One region of the Priestia sp. FW507-14D1A genome, then DNA from elsewhere that is predicted to be linked to it. Evidence: riboswitches for the same ligand, from Rfam matches in the RefSeq annotation. Region 1 holds a riboswitch; each other region holds the start of a gene.

Region 1 (7,485 bases):
AAATGTCAGATGCTACATCATTAAAACGCTTGAAATTAGCTTTGAATTTAGCAGCAAGCTCAGTTGCTTTTTGATTATAAGCTGTTGCATCGTTCCATGCTTTAGAAGGCTGAAGCACTTCATCAGGAACTCCCGGAACATGAGTTGGAATTGATAAACCAAAAATAGCGTCTGTTACTGTTTCGGTATTAGCTAGTTCTCCTTCAAGGGCTGCTTGAACCATAGCTCGAGTGTAACTTAACTTCATTCGTTCTCCCACGCCGTATTCACCGCCGGTCCATCCAGTATTTACAAGGTAGACATTTACATTATGTTCATCGATTTTCTTTCCTAGCATTTCTGCATAAGTTGTTGGAGCAAGAGGTAAGAAAGGCTCACCAAAGCATGTAGAGAAAGTAGCCTGTGGCGATGTTACGCCGCGCTCTGTTCCAGCTAACTTACTAGTGTATCCGCTCAGAAAATGGTACATCGCTTGTTCTTTTGTAAGCTTGCTGATTGGAGGCAAGACGCCAAAAGCATCGGCAGTTAAAAAGACAATAGCTGTAGGGTGCCCGGCAACGCTTGGTAATACTGTATTATCAATAGAGTCAATTGAATAAGCGGCACGAGTATTCTCTGTTAAACTATTATCATTATAATCTGCTACTTTCGTATTTTGATTTAACACTACATTTTCCAGTACGGCGCCGAAGCGAATTGCATTGAAAATTTGCGGTTCTTTTTCTTCGGAAAGCTGAATGCACTTCGCGTAGCATCCTCCTTCAATATTAAATACACCAGAGCTTGACCAACCGTGCTCGTCATCTCCGATTAAACGACGGTTTGCATCAGCAGAAAGCGTTGTTTTACCCGTTCCAGATAAACCAAAGAATAATGCAACGTCACCTTCTTCTCCTACGTTAGCAGAACAGTGCATGGATAGAATATTGTTTTGAGGAAGCAAGAAGTTCATCACTGAGAAAATAGATTTTTTCATTTCACCAGCGTATTCAGTTCCTCCAATTAGCACAATACGTCGCTCTAACGAAAGAATAATGAAGGTTTCAGAGTTCGTCCCGTCTGTTTCAGGATCAGCTTTGAACGTTGGAGCTGCTACAATTGTAAACGGCTTCACATCATCATTTGTTTTGTGTTCGGCTGAAGGGCGAATGAATAACTGCTGAGCGAATAGGTTGTGCCATGCAAATTCATTAACTACTTGAATTGGTAACTGATACTTTTTATCAGCTCCAGCATATCCATTAAAAACAAAAAGTTCATCCTGCTTCTTTAAGTGAGTTAAGACTTTTTTGTATAGCGCATCGAATCGCTGAGCAGAAATTGGCTGATTGACAGGTCCCCATTCAACCGTTTTTGAAGACACAGCATCGCTTACAATAAATTTATCTAAAGGAGAGCGACCTGTATATTTTCCGGTTTCGACTGACACAGCACCTGTAGAAGTCAGCGTTCCTTCGCGTCGAGCTAGAATTTTTTCAACAAGTTGTGGAACAGATAATTGGTGTTTTGTTGTTTTTAATTGAAGCAAACCATTTAATTCGATAGACATATCAACAGTACTCATGTGCACTACCTTCCTTTTTTAGCTATTATTTATTCATTAATGTTTGAAATTTATAATTAGTATAACACATTTATTTAATTATTCTATACTATTTAACTAAAAATGTTTGTGTATTATAAAAAAATGTACGTTATACCTATTTTAGACACATGTATATGTGCTAGAAGCGAAAAAAGTGAAGCTGTTTTAAGTAAAAGCCTCATTTTGATCTGTCTTATTAACCAAACTTAGTGATAATTCTTAATAAGATGTACTATTTCAGAATTTGAGTATGTTACATTAAAACAGATTCAAACATAAAGAGATGATTTCCATTTGAATGTTGTTGACAGTGAAGCGCTTTTTCATGTATTATATGTCCTTGAACGGATACTCTCTTATCCCGAGCTGGTGGAGGGACAGGCCCTATGAAACCCAGCAACCATCGTCATTTTTTTGTGTAGACGATAAGGTGCTAACCTGATGCAAGGGCACAACCTTGATCGATAAGAGTGAAAGGCTTATGTAGAATTTGATACCTTTCCTCGATACAAGGAAAGGTTTTTTTATATTTTTTAACGTGTAATGAAAATAAGGGAATGAGTACCGTATCACAATGTATCGTATTTATAAGGAGGAAAACTGATGTCAACACAACGTCGTCTGTTCACGTCAGAATCTGTTACAGAGGGACATCCCGATAAAATTTGTGACCAAATTTCTGACTCAATTCTTGATGCTATCCTAGCAAAGGATCCAAATGCTCGTGTTGCTTGTGAAACAAGCGTAACAACTGGTTTAGTTTTAGTAAGTGGTGAAATTACAACTTCTACTTACGTGGATATTCCTAAAACAGTTCGTGAAACAATTAAAGGAATTGGCTATACTCGTGCAAAATACGGATTTGATGCTGAAACTTGTGCAGTATTAACATCTATCGACGAGCAGTCAGCTGATATCGCTGCTGGTGTAGACCAAGCGTTAGAAGCACGTGAAGGTCAAATGTCAGATGAAGAAATCGAAGCAATCGGAGCTGGAGACCAAGGGTTAATGTTTGGTTATGCATGTAACGAAACAAAAGAATTAATGCCTCTTCCAATTTCATTAGCTCATAAACTTGCTCGCCGTCTAACAGAAGTACGTAAAGAAGAAATTCTTCCTTACCTTCGCCCGGATGGTAAAACACAAGTAACAGTTGAATATGATGAAAACAACAAACCTGTTCGCATCGATACAATTGTTATTTCAACTCAGCATCACCCAGAAGTAACGTTAGAGCAAATTCAACGTAACTTAAAAGAATATGTTATTAATCCAGTTGTTCCAAACGAGTTAATTGATGAAAATACAAAGTATTTCATTAACCCAACAGGACGTTTCGTAATCGGCGGTCCTCAAGGAGATGCTGGTTTAACTGGTCGTAAAATTATCGTTGATACTTACGGCGGATATGCTCGTCACGGCGGCGGTGCATTCTCTGGTAAGGACGCAACAAAAGTAGACCGTTCAGCAGCTTATGCAGCTCGTTATGTTGCGAAAAACATTGTAGCAGCTGATCTTGCTGATAAATGTGAAGTACAACTAGCATATGCAATTGGTGTTGCACAACCAGTATCTATTTCAATTGATACATTCGGTACAGGAAAAGTTTCTGAAGAAGTACTAGTAGACGTAGTACGCAAAAACTTTGACCTACGTCCAGCAGGCATCATTAAAATGCTTGATTTACGTCGCCCAATTTATAAGCAAACAGCAGCTTACGGCCACTTTGGTCGTACGGATGTGGAGCTTCCTTGGGAGTTCACAGACAAAGCGGAAGCATTAAAAACTCAAGCTTTAGCTAAATAATAAAAAAATCTCCGTGAAAACGGAGATTTTTTTTATGCCCATTGAATACCTGCAGCAGATTTTTCTACGACACCTTCATATTCTGAAAGCAAATGCTGAAAAATGGCGTCCCATGATTGAGTAAGAGCGTATTGCCTCGCTGCATGGCCAAAGTGAAGCCGCTGATGCAAATCATCGAGTAAATCTGTAATAGCCGAACTGAATTCTTCTAAGGAGTGAGGTTTGCAAAGGTAGCCGTTTCGCCCGTGTTGAACCATCTGTTTAACTCCTCCTGCATTTGCTGCCACTACAGGAGTTCCAGAAGCAAGAGACTCCAGTACAACATTTCCGAAGGTTTCTGTTTCTGAAGGAAAAACAAACAAATCAGATGATGAATAGATATGAGCAAGTTGCTTACCTTCAAGGAAGCCTGTAAATGTCATATGCTCAGATGCTTGCTGCTGCATTTGTTCTTTTAAAGGGCCGTCTCCTACAATAACCCAGTGAATTTGATGCCGGATATGATCCGGTAGAGATCGTGCGATTTTTATTAAAAAATCAGCGTTCTTTTCTTTAGCTAATCTTCCTACATACGTTAAAATGTAGGGCTTTTTAATATTATATTTAATACGAATATCAAAGCGGTCATAGTGGGGATGAAATAATTTATGATTTACTCCTCGCGACCAAATAGCTACGTTGTGAAACCCTTGTTCTTCTAGCTGCTGTTTGGTCACTTCAGAGGGAGCGAATATTTTTTGTACAGGTTTATAAAACCATTTCATATATTTTTGCAGTGGTACACGCATTTTTTCAAGTTCATAGTGAGATAAATAATCATCAAAATTGGTATGATAAGAGCCGACAAGAGGAACACCTAATCTTTTCCCGTAATAGGAGCCGCAAAGCCCCATTGTAAAAGGAGTGGCCAAATGAATAATAGAAGGATTGAATTCCTGCAGCTGCTTTTTAATTTTTAGAACATTTGGCAATGAAAAGCGGCTGTTTGGATAAAGAAAAAACGGCATGCTGGGCGAACGGTGAACATACGTTGAAAATGACTGATCATGAGCAAATTCAGGAGCAAATACCTGGATGGGAATTTGCTTTGATTTGACGTACTGAGTAAATTGATAAAGTGTTTTAGCAGCTCCGTTAACTTCTGGAGCAAATGTATCCGTAAATAAAGCAATTCTCATTAGTACTCCTCCTATCAATTAAGTTAAAAATATGTTCAGTGAAACAGCACCTGAAAAGATGCCCAGTATCAGGCCTACCATGACATCCGTCGGATAGTGCAGACCGAGATAAATTCTTGAAATCCCTACCGTTACTGCAAGAGGCAAAAGAACAGCAGCGAAGGCTGGATAAACAATCATAAGAGGGGTAACCAACGAAAAAATAGCTGTTGTATGCCCAGATGGAAATGAATGATCTTTTAATGGATTTTCTAATACTTTTGTATGTTTTAATTGAATATAAGGTCGTTTTCTCGGATATAGTTTTTTAGCAATGGCCACAGGAATATGACTAACGGCTAGAGAAAACGCACAAGCGTAAGCGACGGATGAAGGATGCAGAAATAACAGCAAGCACGCTATCACAATGGTAAACGTGGCTCCGCCGGCGTGAGTGAGTAAACGTAAAAATCTATTTAAGTGCTTTCGATCAAAATGTTGGTTTACGCTTTTGAATAATCGGCATTCGGCATCGTATACATACTGAATTAACTTGGCTTTCATAGAGTCGCTCCCTTTTCAATAAATACGTCTTTATTATTCAGTTTAATCTTTAATTGTGGAGGCAGTACTAAAACGATGTAAATTAATATGGAAATTTCTTTACAATTGTGGAGAGAATAGAACATGATTGGAGAGTTTGTGGAGATACTAAAAAAATTCCCTCAGTATGACTTTCTGAGGGAACGTTTCCTTTATAATGAAGAATCAGATTTCTTAATAGACTTATAATACTGCCCTTTTTCTACATATTCTGTACGAATGCGCTGCATATCTTTTAAATCCTCTTCTGTAAGAGTTCGGATCACTTTAGCAGGTCGGCCGAGTGCGAGAGTATTAGGCGGTATTTTTTTACCGGGAGGCACTAAGCTTCCAGCACCTATAAAAGCACCTTCACCAATTTCCGCACCGTCTAAAATAATAGAACCCATGCCAATGAGCGCGCGTTTGCGGATGATGGAGCTATGTAAAATAACTTGATGTCCTACTGTTACATCATCCTCAATAAGCAAAGGAGCATTTGGGCTTTGATGGAGTGTTGATTGATCTTGTATATTTACTCGTTTACCAATAATCGTAGGTGAAACATCTCCCCTAATAACAGTGTTAAACCAAATGCTGCTTTCTTCACCAATGGTGACATCTCCAGTAATCGTGACATAGTCTGCGATGAAGCAGCTGGGTGCAATGGTAGGCATTTTTTCTTTATACGGATAAATCATCAAATCATCTCCCTTTATTAGTTGAAAAAAAGTAGTAAATCTTCTAATGTAAGTGTACAAAGGTTTTTTAAGCAGGTAAACAAAAAAAGGAAGAAGGAGTAACTCAAATGCATAAATGGGAAGCAGTAAATCCAAAAGGCGTTATTGTCATGGTCCATGGAGCAGCGGAGCATCACGGACGCTATCGCTGGCTGATTGAGATGTGGCGTTCGGTTGGAATGCACGTAATTATGGGAGACCTTCCTGGCCAAGGCTTAACAACAAGAAGAAGAGGACATATCCTATCCTTTGATGAATATGTGTATGAAGTGGAAGAATGGGTACGTGAAGCGCAAAAATATGATTTGCCTATTTTCCTGTTAGGTCACAGTATGGGAGGACTAGCGGTTATTCGTACGCTCCAGACAAAAAACCTCCCTATATGGGGTGCGATTCTTTCCTCTCCTTGTTTAGGATTAAAAGAGCAAGTACCGGCTTATTTAGATATGCTATCTAAAGGGTTAAATAAAGTCATGCCGAACAAACTTTTCGATTTAGGTCTCACTGTTGAAAAAGCAACAAGAAACCAAGAAGTTCGAGATGAAGATGAAAATGACTCACTGTATGTTACAAAAGTTTCTGTAAGATGGTACCGGGAATTGATCCAAGCTGTCAACTTAGCTTTTAAAGATATCGATCGTTTGCCTGATGTCCCGCTTCTTGTGATGCAGGCAGGAGAAGATAAAATTATTGAAAAGCTGATTGTTAGGCAGTGGTTTGATGAAATAGAGCTAAGTGAAAAAATCTACAAAGAATGGTCTCAGCTGTATCACGAAATCTTTAATGAGCCTGAAAGAGAATACGTTTTTACATATGCGAAAAGTTTTGTCGATCTTCACATTTAATAAGTGCGGTAAGAAATTGAGGTGAAAATAAATGAAGATTCCGTCTCATCCTATTTCATTAATGAGAAAAATTTATCGAGAAGTGTTTCCTGTCGTTCATCATGAGCTTAATCATTGGCGTGAACGAGCAAAAGAGATTCCTAATAAAGAATTGCGTACTCAAGCATTGGCAAGTATCGATACAAAAACTTTTCATTGTGAAGGAGGCGGTATCCTATCGATTTTAGCGAAAGAAAACATGATTGAATGCGTGAAATTTATTGTTGCCTATCAAACAATCAGCGATTACTTAGATAACTTATGTGACCGCAGCAATTCGCTAGACCCTAAAGATTTTGCCGCCTTGCATGAATCGATGCCAGATGCGTTGACTCCTCATGCACCTCTTGGAGATTACTATCGTTTTCGAGCGGATAAAGACGACGGAGGATACTTAGCCGGACTTGTCCAGACTTGTCAGCAGTCCTTGCGAAAAGCTTGTAATTACCATATAGTCTCTTCACATTTATTAGAACTAGCTAATTATTATTGTGATTTGCAAATACATAAGCATGTTGAAATCAAGGAAAGAGTTCCACGATTAGAGAATTGGTTCGATGCTCACCGGCACAGTGTTCCTGAAATGGAGTGGTATGAATTTTCAGCGTGCTCTGGTTCAACGTTAGGAATTTTTTGTTTAGTTGCCTATAGCTTTCAAGAAGAGATGACTGAAGAAATGACGCGGAAAATAAAAGCAGGATATTTTCCTTATATTCAAGGCTTACATATTT
Region 2 (7,485 bases), on a different contig from region 1:
AAGAACAGTATAATCAGTCCGGCGGAATGAGAGTAGCCGATGTGGCGGCTGATCGTATCGTAGCGTTAAAAAACGTAAAAGATGCTAATGTGATCGTAACCGATCATACAGCTTATGTGGCCGCTGTATTAGACGACAACAAAGAAGGTAATCTTACAAAAGATATGGAGCATAAAATCGCACACGAAGTAAGAAAAGCAGACGGTAGTGTTCATCGAGTATTTGTTTCAACAAACCCTGACTTTGTAAACCGTATGAACGGATATGTGGACAAGCTTCAAACAGGTAAACCAGTTTCTGGACTGTTTGACGAGTTTTCAGAAGTTGTTCGACGCGTGTTCCCGAATTCACGCTAATATACATGAATGTCAAAAGAGCATTTTATAAAATGCTCTTTTTATTTTACCTATTGCATAAAATATTGCATAAAAAATGCGCTTATAAATTTCTGAATATTTTTATTTTATTTTATTTTGAAATCGCTTTCATTTCTTTGTTATAGAGGGATAGGGGATTTTCGCCTCATGTATTTTACGGTTTTGTGGGTTGATAGTAAGGGAAAAGTTTGTTAGTTTTAGAAACCATAAGATGTTTGCATGGCGAGTAGTGCTCGTTTCATGCATAAAAAATGCATAAAGGGGAGATTCCGTGGATATTGGTGTTTATATTTCACTGGGCATTTATTTTGTAGGAATGCTTGGAATAGGATGGTATGCCTACACAAAAACAACTCAAGACGTATCGGGTTACATGCTAGGCGGACGCGGACTAGGTCCGGCTGTTACTGCGCTTTCAGCAGGTGCTTCAGATATGAGTGGATGGATGTTAATGGGTCTTCCGGGATCCATGTATGTGACAGGTCTTTCAAGTTTATGGCTTGCAGTAGGTTTATCTATTGGTGCGTATTTAAATTATTTAATCCTCGCTCCGCGTCTTCGCACTTATACGGAAGTAGCGAATGACTCCATTACAATTCCGGACTTTTTTGAAAATCGCTTTGGCGACCATGCCAAGGTTCTTCGAACAGTATCAGCGATTGTTATCTTTATTTTCTTCACTCTTTACACTTCAGCTGGTATGGTATCAGGCGGACGACTGTTCGAATCGGCATTTGGTGTGAATTATCAAATTGGCTTATTTGTAACAGCATCTGTTGTTATTGCCTACACCCTTTTCGGTGGATTTTTAGCGGTTAGTTTAACAGATTTTGTTCAAGGTGTTATTATGTTTCTTGCCTTAGTTCTAGTACCTATTGTAGCTTTCACCAATGTTGGAGGCGTTAACACAACAATAGATATTGTACAGGACATTAATCCAGCATATCTTGACATTTTTAAAGGTACGACCGTTTTAGGTATTATATCTTTCTTAGCCTGGGGACTTGGCTATTTCGGACAGCCTCATATTATCGTTCGCTTTATGGCTATCTCTTCTGTTAAGGAGTTAAAACCCGCACGTCGTATTGGAATGAGCTGGATGATTATTTCTATTATTGGTGCTATGCTGACAGGACTTGTTGGGATTGCATATGTAGAAAAAACAGGTATGAAACTAGCAGATCCTGAAACTATTTTTATTAAATTTGCGGATATACTCTTCAATCCGTTAATTACTGGATTCTTATATGCAGCTTTACTAGCGGCAATTATGAGTACCATTTCTTCTCAGCTGCTTGTAACGGCAAGCTCTGTTACAGAAGACTTTTATAAAACATTTTTCCGACGCAAGGCCTCTGACAAAGAGCTTGTGACGGTTGGAAGAGCTGCGGTTTTAGGTGTTGCAATTATTGGCATTTTGCTTTCTTTAAAACCTAGTGATACGATTTTAGGGCTGGTTGGATACGCTTGGGCTGGATTTGGTTCAGCTTTTGGTCCTGCTATTTTACTAAGTCTTTACTGGAAGCGTATGACTCGATGGGGAGCCCTTGCAGGGATGATTGTAGGTGCTGCTACAGTATTAATTTGGGTAAATACTCCATTGAAGGATGCCCTTTACGAAATGATTCCTGGGTTCTTTTTAAGCTTATTAGCTGTTATTATTGTAAGTTTACTAACAAAGAAACCGTCAAACGATGTTCAAAATCAATTCATTGAAATGAAAGAAATCTTAATTAAAGAATCGAAATAAACAAAAAGAAGCTGAAGAAAAGTATGTTAGTTGAAGGAAGATCCGAACGAATTTGATTCTTGATGAAGAATCAAATTCGTTCGGATTTTTTTATTGGTATGGTGAATGTAGATTTCATGTATGTAGGTGCTTCTAGCGGTTGATTTAGTTATGTCTCAATCTCTTTTTGTTTTTAATCTCCTTTTCTTATCATATATATACTAAAGATCAATAAAGGAGGTTTTTGGTATGCAACATTCTTATTTCCCTTATGAACCTACACAGCAACTGCGCGTAGATACACAAAATAGAGAAATTAAAGTAATTGGTGAAGGAAGTGTTTCAGCAGTTCCAAATGAAATTTCCATGACGATTGGAACCCGCACGGAAAACCGAGACGTTCAAGAAGCCTTAAAAGAAAATTCAGCTGTTTCAAATACTTTGCTGCAAGAAATAAAAAAACTTGGAATCAATGACCAGCAAATTGAAACAGCTTCGTTCACCATAAATCCTAAATATGATTACAGCGATGGAAAATCGACTCTTACAGGATACGAAGTACAGCACTTATTTAGAGTAAGAGTACAAGATGTAAAACAAGCTGGCGATGTCTATAACGCTACTTTTTCAAGCGGAGCCAACGTAGCGCAAGATCTTCAATTCCACGTTACAAATGATGATAAATATGAACAAGAAGCGATAAGCAAAGCTTTGCTTAACGCTAAAGAAAAGGCCTTTACCATTGCCAACACGCTGCAGCTCCCTATTAACCAAATTCCTATTTTAATCGAAGAAGGACCTGTCTATCAGTCATCTGGCTCCTCGCCTAAGTTATTAGCAGCCTCTCCCCCTATTCAAGCTCAGTCCTTGATTGTATCTGCTTCTGTAAAAGTTACGTACACGTATTAATACTTGTGGTAAACTATAGATTATTATAATGAAGAAACTAATCTAAAGGAGCTCTTTGCACAATGACTTCTGAACATTTACTAGCAGCTTATCAAACCCTATGGTTGAACCGTTCGTTCGCTTCTAAACAAGCCATGACAAGTGAAGATCAGCTTCACGAAGCCATTATGAAAGATTTAAAAGATGAAATGACTCATCCACGCGTCCGGCAAACACCGTATGTAAAATATCACCTTGGCATAAAAAGAATTCTAAACAGCAGTCTTTCCTCTGATGAAAAAGTTGCGCTTGCGTCCCTATACACAAACCTTTTAGATAGCTGTATATAACGATAAAAAAGGACTTCCTTGATGGAAGTCCTTTTCTTTATTTAATTAACGCTTTTTCTTCTAAGCTTTGAAAAACCGCCTTAAAGTCTTGCTTTAAATCTTCGAATTCCTCTAACCCTACTGAAAGACGAAGAAGTGAATCAGTAATTCCTTTTTCTTCACGCACTTCTTTTGGGATACTTGCATGAGACATTGTTGCAGGATGCGTTAAAATGGATTCAACTGCACCTAGACTAACGCCAATTGAAGCCAATTTTACTCCTTGTAAAATATGTCGTGCTACCTTTTCATCCTGTACTTGGAATGAAATCATAGCTCCGTATCCATTTGCTTGTTCTGAAATCAGTTTGTGGTCTGGATGACTTTTTAAGCCTGGATAATATACATGGCTTACTAGAGATTGTTCTTCAAGCCACTTTGCAAACTGCAGCGCTGTTTTTAACTGCTGATCTAAACGAACTTTTAATGTCTTAATTCCTCGAAGCAGTAAAAAACAATCCTGCGGTCCCAAGATAGCACCAAAAGCATTTTGTACAAACTTTACTTCTTCTGCTAGCTTTTCATCGCTTACTACAACTAAACCGCCAATGACGTCACTGTGACCGCTGATATATTTTGTAGCACTATGAATCACAATGTTTACACCAAGGTCAATCGGCTGCTGTAGATAAGGTGTTAAAAACGTGTTATCCACAATTGTAAGGAGATTGCGCTCCTTCGCCAAACTTGCTACTGCTTTAATATCCGTTACCTGTAAAAATGGATTTGAAGGGCTTTCGATATAAATAGCCTTCGTATCCTTTGTGATAGCTTCTTCAACTTTCTCAACCTTCGTTGTATCAACAAAAGTTGTTTTGATACCAAACTTTGAAAATAATCGTGTTAATACACGATATGTCCCGCCGTACGTATCATGTGAAACTAAAATTTCATCCCCCGATTCAAAAATAGATAACACCGATGAGATAGCAGCCATACCTGATGAAAAAGCAAAACCAGCGTATCCATTTTCTAGCTGAGCAATGGTGTTTTCTAAAGCCTCACGAGTTGGATTTCCTGAACGAGAATAGTCATAGCGGCCGTTGTTCGTCTCATCTTCTTGGTTAAATGTAGATACCTGATAAATAGGTACGTTAACCGCTCCAAAATGACCGTCAATTCCTGTATTTGCATGAATTAAGTTCGTACCAAATCTATGTTTATTATTGTTGGTATGCATCAAATGCCTCCTTCAAATCTTTAATTAAATCATCTGCGTGCTCAATTCCAACTGATAATCGCAGTAAACAGTTTGTTACTCCGACACGATTTCGAATTTCTTCCGGAATATCAGCATGTGTTTGACGAGCTGGGAATGTCATTAAACTTTCCACGCCTCCTAAGCTTTCTGCAAATGTAATAACTTTGACATTTTCTAAAAGTACTGACACGATGTCAGGGTGTGAGACAGCAAAAGAAATCATGCCTCCAAATCCAGTTGCTTGTTTCTTCATGATTTCATAGCCTGGATGTGTTTCAAGACCAGGGTAATACACTTTTTCCACGAGATCATGAGCAGTAAGCCAATTTGCAATTTTCAGTGCGTTTTCATTATGCTTTTCCATACGAAGCGCTAGCGTTTTAACACCGCGTAATAACAGCCAGCTATCCTGTGGACCTAAGATTGCCCCAGCTGCATTTTGATAAAAACGAATTTTCTCTCCTAAGCTACTACATCGAGCCACTACAAGACCAGCAACTACATCATTATGACCCCCAATGTATTTGCTTGCACTATGTATCACAATATCTGCTCCAAGCTCTAAAGGACGCTGATAATAAGGGGACATGAAGGTATTGTCAACGATAGTAAGCAAATCATGCTGTTTAGCTAACGAAATTGCTTCTGGCAAATCAGTCACGTGCATCATTGGATTCGTAGGTGTTTCAATAAATAAAGCTTTTGTGTTGGGACGAAGCGCATCTTTTACTTGCTCGAGATGGGCTGTGTTGACGTACGAAACAGTAATTCCTTGCTCTGAAAAAATTTCATTTAGTACTCGGTACGTTCCTCCGTATAAATCCTCTGATACAATTAAATGATCTCCGTTTTTAAATAGTGCCAAAACTGCCATTACACCCGCCATTCCTGAAGCGAATGCTACTCCTACTTCTCCTTTTTCCAAAGCTGCAATTGCTTCTTCCAATGCTGTACGAGTAGGGTTTGCCGTACGTGCATAGTCAAATCCTGTACTTTGCCCTAAAGCAGGATGAGCAAATGTTGATGCTTGGTAAATGGGTGTTGTAATAGAACCTGTTGAAGGATCACGACCTACTCCTGAACGAACTAATAAAGTTTCAATTTTCATCTATTTCTCTCCTTAACTCAAAATAAAAAACACTCTTCACAGATGGAAGAGTGTTCGTTTATACACGATTTCTCTCATCTGTTAGAACAATACTGATGTTCCACAGGAATTAGCACCGTTCAAATGAATGTTTCATTTGATGGTTGCCGGGCATCGCAGGGCCAGTCCCTCCGCCACTCTTGATAAGAGTTCTATATAATTGTTGGTGGTTAACGTTTGTTGTTACTAACTTTAATAAAGATTTTCTTTATTGTCAACATAATTTTCTAAAAAATTTAAATCATCTCATTTGTTTATTCAATATACCTGTCTTGATAAGCACATAAAAAAAAGAGACGAAAGCGAGGTCTCTTTTTCTAAGGCAAGTGTACAGATTTTACGTGAGCTAACTTCCAATACATACTTTCTCCATTTGCCGTAATTAGTTCAACAATATTATTAGAAACTTCTTTAAGTACGCCAATTTTTTCTGATTGATCCCCTAAATCTAATACGACCAGTTGATTTTCATATTTTTTAAGCTGCTCTTCAAAGTTTCTGACAAAAGGTGCAGAGGCGGGCCTTACTGGGAGCTCTTTGTCACTTAAAGAATAAGGGGTTAACTCATTGCTGTAAGGAGTGAGCCATTTCAAATGATGTAGAGAAACAAAGACATTTTTATACACTGGAGAATAAAACACAAGATAATCATTCAGCACGCTTGTGATATAGCCATGCAATGATTTCCCTCCCGTTACATAAATTTCAATAAATTTCCCTTTTGCCTGCTGTAAAATATTACGATAAGAAATCCGCTGACTTTCTTCTATTAAGTTCTCTTCTATGGTTCGTAAAGGTGTATAATCTTCTTCTGAAACCTCTCGCAAGCGATGTATGTGTAAAAGGGGAATATACAAATAATCATGTCCATTATATAAAACCATTACATCTAACCCGAGATCAACAAGTTTTCCTACAAACGTTGTTTTACCTGATATATCGACTTCAACAATTTTATCAATATAATGATTCATACTCATACTCATTCTCCTCCTTTTTCCTATATGATAGAAAAGGTGCTTTATAAGCACCTTTTATGTTCCAGTTCATCATGCTTTCCAACGATAATTTTTCGTTTTAATAACTTTTTCACCTGGTGTTGAAGAGCGTGAACCCGTACGGCGACCTCCCGAGCGATCGTCTGTGCGACCTCCTGTACGTCTTCCTGTACGTCTTCCGGTACGGTCTCCAGTACGGCCATCCGTGCGACCTCCGGTTTTATCTACTGTAGTTGATTCTTGCACAGAATCTTCTTCATTTGTATCTCCATTTTGCTCAGAATTTTCTTCATTTTGCTTGAAAGATCCTTTTGATCCTAAGGCAATGGTTTTTACGTGTCTTGGTTGTAAACGTAAAACTTGATTATTTTGTACAAGAGTAAAGTTTCCATTGCGACTTTGAACTAACACACCTTCTACAGCCTCTGGCCCTCCACCGTTAATAGCTACCCATCTATGCGAAAACTCTTCAAACAGTTCATTGAAACTTTTCGCCTTAATATACTCAGGTGTTTCTTCAACTAATAATGGGTTTTGCGGAACAACAGGCGTATTTTTGCTTACAACTTCACTTACACTCTTTATGTGCTCTACATTGATATAAACGACGCCGTCATCTTCTGTTAGTAATACGACATACGCAGATTCAAATGAGCCTAATACATCAAGGATCTTACCCAATTTTTTCTCTGGCCCTCCTTGATTTATTTGCACTTGTTTATCTTTCATCAATAATAAAGTGCCTGCAAATGTGTT
Region 3 (7,485 bases), on a different contig from region 1:
TTCGCCGTCTAGCGTGATGCTTCCTTGTGTAACCTCGTATTTAGGATGTCCCATGATTGCTGAAGATAATGTTGATTTACCAGTACCGTTTGGTCCCATGATTGCATGGATTTCGCCGCCCTTAACTTCTAAATTAACACCTTTTAAAATTTCTTTACCTTCAATTGCAACATGAAGATCTTTAATTGTTAAAGTTGACCCTGCCATATTAAAACCTCCAGTTATAGACGTATATAGTAAAAAACGATATACCTATATCTTTTTAATTATTCTCATTTTATTCTCATTACAATCTTATAACAAATGAAAACTTATAGCAACCTTTTGACCCAAAAGGTTTTAAACCATTATGTACGTTTTTCAAGACTAAATCCACTCATAAAAAAGTTGCCTTAAAAGACTCCATAGAGCCTTCTAAGACAAGCTTTTTTACTCACTTTATTTACTTAGTGCGTGTGACTAGTCAGTTCTGAAATACACTCTTGGACAAGCGTAACGGACTGACTCATCGCTGCGCCTCCGCCAAATGCTGCTGACACTCCGCATGCTTCTAAAATTTCTTGCTCAGTTGCGCCTTGATCGATGCAGCCTTTTGTATGATAAATCATACAGTACTCGTCTTGAGCTACTACGCTGATTCCTAGCGCGATTAACTGCTTTTCTTTTTTAGAAAGAGAACCTTCTCCAAAACATGCTTCAGTAAACGCATTAAACGTTTTTGTTACTTCCGGCAATTTTTCGCTAAATTTCCCAACACCCATTTTATAATCATGAAGTGCTTGCTCAGTTGAATGACGTGCTTCTTGCTGCATAACGTCAGCTCCCATCATCAGTAAAGTTTTCACGGTTAGTATGCGTGAGAAAAATAAGAGTTATTCGTTTTCCCGCATACAAAAAAGCACTTGCCCAGAGTGGGCAAGCGCTTTTCTTCTATTATTTATTTACCGGCAGTACTCCGCCTTTGTATTTTTCTTTAATGTAGTCTTGAATTTCTTTAGAGTGAAGAACTTTCACTAAAGCTTTCACTGTATCTTTATTTTCGTCGCCTTTGTGAACCGTAATGATGTTTGCATAAGGGTTATTTTCTTTGCTTTCCACTGCGATTGGATCTTTTACTGGATCTAAGCCAGCATCGATAGCATAGTTAGCATTGATAACAACAGCGTCACCTTCATTGTTTTTGTACATCTGAGGTAGCAATCCGCCTTCAACATCGGCTTTAAATTTTAAATTCTTCGGGTTTTCTACGATATCTTTAATTTGTGCATCTGTTTTCTTTACGCCTGGTTTTAATTTGATTACGCCAGCTTTTTCAAAAATTGATAAAATACGTCCTTGCTCTGCTACTGCATCACGCATAATAACTGTGCCGTTTTTCGGAAGATCTTTTAAGCTTTTATATTTTTTAGAGTAGATACCGATTGGTTCAATGTGAATGGCACCGGCACTTACAAAATCATACCCTTTTTCACCCTTGTGATCTTTTAGCACTGAATTCATATAAGGAACGTGCTGGAAGTAGTTTGCATCAATTTCATTGTTTGCAAGAGCTGTGTTCGGTAAGATGTAATCTTGGAATTTTTTAATTTCCAAGTCGATTCCTTGTTTTTCTAAAATCGGTTTTGCTTGTTCTAAAATTTCAGCATGGGGCGTATTAGATGCACCCACAACAATTTTCTTTTCATCTTTTGATCCATTGTTAGATCCACATGCAGCTAATCCTACTACTAGCGCAGATGTTAATGCTAAAGCCGAAAGCCATTTTTTCATAATAAATAATCCTCCCGTTATCTTTTATCAATTTTTGCAGTAATCGCATCTCCAATAAGTTGGATAATAAATACAATAATCAAAATTAAGATCGTAGCAGCTAGCGTTACATCATTATGACTGCGCTGGAATCCTTCTAAATATGCAAGATTCCCGAGACCTCCAGCTCCAATCACACCCGCCATTGCCGTATAACCGACTAACGCAATCGTCGTTACCGTCAAACCAGAAATTAAAGCTGGCAGCGATTCAGGTAACAGCACTTTAAAGATAATAGTGCTTGTTGTTGCTCCCATTGATTTAGCAGCTTCAATAACACCTTTATCAATTTCGCGCAGACCAATTTCTACAAGACGCGCATAAAATGGTGCTGCTCCAACAATTAAAGCAGGTAACGCTGCATTAGCGCCTAAAATACTTCCTACCAATGCTTTGGTAAATGGAATCAGTAAAACAATTAAAATAATGAATGGAATGGAACGAAAGATATTTACAACTGCTGACACAATGGCATATAAAGGTTTGTTTTGCCAAAGCTGTCCTTTGGACGTTAAAAATAAAAGCAAGCCCAATAAAATACCTAGAACAAACGTGGCTATAACTGAAATAGCCGTCATATATAGTGTTTCATTTGTCGCTTGAATAAAATCATCTAAAATAACGTTTGGAAATAGTTTCTCAAGCATTTGTCATTACCTCCACTTCTACCTGCTGCTCATGAATGTATGCAATGACTTTTTCAACTTCTGTTAATTCTCCGTCTAAATGAACGAACAACGTTCCGTATGAACCTGTTTGTGTATGAGAAATCTTTCCTTGCAAAATATTAATCGTTACATCAAACTGTTTTAAAATCGTTGTAATGAGCGGTTGCTCTGCTTTTCCGCCAACAAACGTCAGCTGAATAATTTGCCCGCTTGGATATAACTCCTGTACTTGTTCAATTGTTTCAAACGTTTCTTCTGGTTCAGAAATCTGTTGAACAAATCGCTTTGTAATCGGCTGCTTAGGTTTTCTGAATACTTCTAACACTTGCCCTTCTTCTACCACTGCCCCATTTTCCATAACAGCTACCCGATGACAAATTTTACGAATAACGTGCATTTCATGAGTAATGAGTACAATGGTTAACCCTAGCTTCTCATTAATATCTACTAACAGATCTAAAATAGAATCTGTCGTTTGAGGATCAAGCGCTGATGTTGCTTCATCACACAGCAATACTTTTGGGTTATTGGCTAGCGCTCTAGCAATACCAACACGCTGCTTTTGACCACCGCTAAGCTGTGATGGATAAGCATTTTCACGCCCTTCAAGCCCGACTAGCTTGATAAGCTCGTCTACTCGTTTCATTCTTTTTTCTTTTGAGATCCCTGCTATTTCTAACGGAAAGGCAATATTTTCTCGCACCGTACGCGACCACAAGATATTAAAGTGCTGAAACACCATACTAATTTCTTGTCTAGCTTTTCTGAGTTTTCCGCCTTTAATTTTTCCAATATCATTACCTGCTACTTCGACCGTTCCTGTCGTTGGTGTTTCTAACCCGTTTAGCAAGCGAATTAAAGAACTTTTACCTGCTCCGCTATAACCAATAATTCCGTAAATTTCACCTTGGTTAACGGTTAGATTCACATTATCAACAGCTGTTACTTGACCGCTTTTAGCCTGATAAATTTTTGTAACGTCTGTTAATGTAATCATATTTCTTCACCTTCTTTAGTAAAAACTTAATTATGTTAGGTTGCCCTATAGGATGAAAAAGCCGTAAAACAATTTTCCCCATTAAAAAAGCCTCTCTGCGCATGACAGAAAGGCTCGATATTTAATCCTTTCTCTCATCTTTCAAAGCGCATAGCTTTGCAGGAATTGGCACCATTTCAGTTAGTCTGACGGTTGCCGGGTTTCACAGGGCTCAGTCCCTCCACCTCTCTTGATAAGAGTTCGCAACAATTATTTTGTTTTTGGGAAATATTCATTCATTTATGAACATTCATGAGTGTGATTTTAGCATGTGTCAGATAGGCTGTCAACAGATTTTGTTCTTGGGATAATATCCCAAGATTTCAACAGCCCCAACGGTTTGCTCTCGTTCCATTTCTTCATTTTAAACAAACGTTTGATTATCGAAACTCTTCAAGTACGTGCTCGATGGAATGAAACGCATAGAGTTTTTTTACCATTTCGCCATTTTTCACTTCAATCAAACAAGGTACACTTTCAATTGAAAATACTTCTGCTTTTGAAGGCATATAATTTAAATTGCTCATTCCGATGGTCACACCAGGCAGCATTGCTTCTGCTACGGTTAACATTTTTTTTGCCAGCTGACATGTCCCGCAAAAAGGTGTATGGAAAAAGATAAACGCTCTTTGTCCTTCTTTTAACTGATCGTCAAGCTGTTTTTCGCTCCATTCTTGCATGTTGCTCATTCCTTTTATGTTAAAAATTCTGCATTAACATCGATATTGGCACTCAGTAATACTGTTGCTATGTGATGTCTAGGGGCGGCAGCAACCTCTCGGTACATTTTATCAATATATAGATGCTCTGCTTCCGGAAGCTCTCGTTTAAATTGTTTTCTTAGCTTATTCCCTGAATCATCAGAGTCAACGAGTATGTATACCTCTTTGTTAAACGTAAAGTCAATAATTTCATCCAGCTTTGATAAACTAATCGTACCGTTTGTACAGATAATTTCAATTGGTTCTCGAATGATATCTTGGATACGTTTTTTATCTGATTTTCCTTCGACAATAATTACTTTTTCAATTTCAATTAGCCCCATTTTCATCACCCATAATCGTCAGTTGTATAGTAACATCATTTCTTTATGCTATACAATATTCGTTAATGTATCACAGTTCACCTGTTTTTTAAAAGAAATTTGCAAGAAAGAACTGTTTTAAAAGGCATCTTAAGCCATATTGTTTCCATAAAACAAGAAAAACAGCGGCAGTTGCCACTGTTTAGCACCATCCTGCTTCTTCGTCGCAGTCTGTATATTTTTGCGTTTCACCTTGCTTTTGTACATCTGTATATTGGTAGAATTTATTATTTTCTTGCGAATACCCTTCTTCAAAGCGGTATTCATTGCCGCTTGTTCCGTAACTAACTTCACCAATTGGCTGCTTATCAACATATAATTTCATGCCGCCGTCATGAAATTTAGCTGTAACGCGATCTGTAACGTCCATTTTTTGTTTTTCAAACATAAAAAGACACTCCTTTAGTTTGTTTACTAATAGAGTGTCCAGTCAAAAACTTTTCATAAAGACAATTTATGGAGGAGTATTATCCTTCGTTTGTCATTTCTTCGTATTGCTCTGCTGTCATTAGCTTGTCTACTTGAGAAGCATCAGACGGTTTGATTGTAATCATCCATGCTTCTTCGTATGGAGATTCATTAACAAGTTCAGGGCTATCGCTTAAGTTATCGTTTACTGCTACAACTTCACCGCTAATTGGTGCGTAAAGCTCAGAAACTGTTTTTACTGATTCAACGCTGCCAAACGGCTCGTCAGCTTCTACTGTTGCTCCTACTTCTGGCAGTTCAACGAATACGATGTCGCCAAGCTCAGCTTGAGCGAAATGCGTAATACCTACGCGGACAACGTCTCCTTCTGTTTTTACCCATTCATGCTCTTCAGAATAACGCAAATCTTTTGGTGTACTCATCTTAATCCCTCCAAAATATGTATCGTAATTTGTTTATATAAAAAGCGCCTTCAACGTGGAGAACACTTTCTACAACCTAAAATAACTTCCTATTAACAGTGTAACGTAAAAGGTAAAAATTTTCTATTTGAAAACTTACTTCCACACGTCCTCAAACTGCTCTTCTTTGAAGCCAAGCGTTACTTTTTGTCCATCTGTTAGCAGCGGACGCTTAATTAACATGCCATCTGACGCAAGAATAGACAGCAGTTCGTCTTCACTCGCACTGCTTACTTTATCTTTAAGCCCTAATTCGCGATATTTTTTACCGCTTGTATTAAAGAATTTTTTTAATTCTAAGCCGCTGTTCTGATAATAAGATTGCAGCTGCTCTTTTGTTGGCGGGCTTTCTACAATATGAATTTCTTCATACGCTACTCCGTTATCATCCAGCCACTTCTTGGCTTTTCGGCACGTGCCACACTTTGGATATGAATAAAAAAATAATGACATTTCGTCAACCACCCTTTATTTTAAGCTTTTTTCGTATTTTAACACATCCTTTATCATTTACCTAGATAGAGGCTTCTTAAACAAAAAGGAGCTCGTAAAACGAGCTCCTTTTTCCCTTAAACTGTGAACTTCTCTACTTCTAGAAGCGTTTTTGCAATCTCGCGCTTTACGCTAATCACATTGATTGGTGTATAGCGCGTTAACTTGCGAAGAGACGAAAGCATGACTCTAAGCGTATCACCTTGTTCAACGCCAATTAACGTTTCTTTTGCATCTGCTTCAATTCGATTAAATGCTTCTTGGCAAAATACTTGTGTATATTTTACCTTCAAGCTGTTTTGATCTGCACCTGTTTTGGAAATCGCTTTTTCAGTACGTAAAACAGTGGATTCCATTGCATATACGTTACTAATCATATCGGAAATATTAACGAGAATTTCTTGTTCTTTCTCTAATTCTTTACCGTATTTCTGTGCAGCTAGACCTAAAAGCAAGAGCGCAATTTTCTTCCCATTTTGCACAAGCATTTTTTCTTGATCTAACGGCTCATTGCCTACTTCCTGCGGCATAAGCATCATCAATTCTTCTTGAAGCGTTTGTGCTTTTTGAAGCAGCGGAAGCTCTCCTTTTAGCGCTTTGCGTAAATACGTGCCTGGTACTAAGAGACGATTAATTTCATTTGTTCCTTCAAAAATACGGTTAATGCGGGAATCACGATACAGGCGCTCAATTTCATACTCACTCATAAAACCATAGCCTCCGTGAAGCTGCACCCCTTCATCTACGATGTAGTCAAGAGATTCCGTGGCAAACACTTTGTTTAATGAGCATTCAATGGCATATTCAGCAATGGAAGCGGCAATTTGTTTTCCGTCTTTTTGCTGTTCTTCTGAAAGCTGGCCCATATGGTCTTCAAAAAGTCCTACCGTACGATAGACGGAGCTTTCAGTTGCGTACAATTTAGAAGCCATTGTTGCTATTTTTTCTTGGGTTAATGAAAATTTAGCAATGGGCGTTTTAAACTGCTGACGCTGGTTAACATATTGAGACGTGATTTCTAACGCACGTTTCCCTGCTCCAACTGCTCCAACTCCAAGCTTGTAGCGCCCAATATTTAAAATGTTAAACGCAATCACATGCCCTTTGCCAACTTCACCTAACACGTTTTCTTTTGGAACAAGCGCATCTTCAAGAATCAACGTTCTGGTTGAGGAGCTTTTGATTCCCATTTTCTTCTCTTCCGGTCCAACCGAAACACCTGGAAATTCGCGTTCAACGATAAAAGCAGAAAATTTATCGCCGTCGATTTTCGCATACACCACGAACACATCAGCAAATCCGGCATTCGTAATCCACTGCTTTTCTCCATTTAACACATAGTGTGTGCCTTCTGCGTTAAGGCGAGCTGTTGTTCGAGCACCGAGGGCATCGGAACCAGAACCAGGTTCTGTTAACGCATATGCTGCTATTTTTTCCCCAACTGCTAAAGCAGGTAAATATGCTTGCTTTTGCTCTTCTGTTCCAAATAAGACGATTGGCAATGAC

What was found. A riboswitch is a leader RNA that binds a small molecule or an ion and turns the genes downstream of it on or off. The one in region 1 is predicted to bind S-adenosylmethionine.
Region 2: linked by a shared signal. The riboswitch ahead of AC3WJG_RS09585 (trans-sulfuration enzyme family protein) and the one ahead of metK (methionine adenosyltransferase) in region 1 are both predicted to bind S-adenosylmethionine.
Region 3: linked by a shared signal. The riboswitch ahead of AC3WJG_RS17180 (methionine ABC transporter ATP-binding protein) and the one ahead of metK (methionine adenosyltransferase) in region 1 are both predicted to bind S-adenosylmethionine.

Annotation. Positions count from the first base shown of each region.
Region 1 is NZ_JBYSWQ010000001.1:1,526,273-1,533,757, reverse strand. It holds gene pckA (phosphoenolpyruvate carboxykinase (ATP)) at 1-1,564, opposite strand, end outside; SAM riboswitch class I at 1,939-2,056, shown strand; gene metK (methionine adenosyltransferase) at 2,189-3,391, shown strand; gene AC3WJG_RS08320 (glycosyltransferase family 4 protein) at 3,424-4,569, opposite strand; gene AC3WJG_RS08315 (phosphatase PAP2 family protein) at 4,588-5,112, opposite strand; gene AC3WJG_RS08310 (gamma carbonic anhydrase) at 5,304-5,831, opposite strand; gene AC3WJG_RS08305 (alpha/beta fold hydrolase) at 5,939-6,715, shown strand; gene AC3WJG_RS08300 (tetraprenyl-beta-curcumene synthase family protein) at 6,747-7,485, shown strand, end outside.
Region 2 is NZ_JBYSWQ010000002.1:219,412-226,896, forward strand. It holds gene AC3WJG_RS09560 (YhcN/YlaJ family sporulation lipoprotein) at 1-356, shown strand, start outside; gene putP (sodium/proline symporter PutP) at 649-2,127, shown strand; gene AC3WJG_RS09570 (SIMPL domain-containing protein) at 2,356-3,015, shown strand; gene yoyC (protein YoyC) at 3,078-3,344, shown strand; gene AC3WJG_RS09580 (trans-sulfuration enzyme family protein) at 3,382-4,563, opposite strand; gene AC3WJG_RS09585 (trans-sulfuration enzyme family protein) at 4,547-5,692, opposite strand; SAM riboswitch class I at 5,764-5,881, opposite strand; gene AC3WJG_RS09590 (hypothetical protein) at 6,049-6,711, opposite strand; gene AC3WJG_RS09595 (spore coat protein) at 6,781-7,485, opposite strand, start outside.
Region 3 is NZ_JBYSWQ010000004.1:299,988-307,472, reverse strand. It holds gene sufC (Fe-S cluster assembly ATPase SufC) at 1-207, opposite strand, end outside; gene AC3WJG_RS17195 (carboxymuconolactone decarboxylase family protein) at 447-812, opposite strand; gene AC3WJG_RS17190 (MetQ/NlpA family ABC transporter substrate-binding protein) at 934-1,770, opposite strand; gene AC3WJG_RS17185 (methionine ABC transporter permease) at 1,788-2,456, opposite strand; gene AC3WJG_RS17180 (methionine ABC transporter ATP-binding protein) at 2,449-3,474, opposite strand; SAM riboswitch class I at 3,606-3,713, opposite strand; gene AC3WJG_RS17175 (thioredoxin family protein) at 3,894-4,193, opposite strand; gene AC3WJG_RS17170 (toprim domain-containing protein) at 4,208-4,558, opposite strand; gene AC3WJG_RS17165 (YusG family protein) at 4,740-4,985, opposite strand; gene gcvH (glycine cleavage system protein GcvH) at 5,065-5,448, opposite strand; gene AC3WJG_RS17155 (arsenate reductase family protein) at 5,584-5,940, opposite strand; gene AC3WJG_RS17150 (acyl-CoA dehydrogenase FadE) at 6,057-7,485, opposite strand, start outside.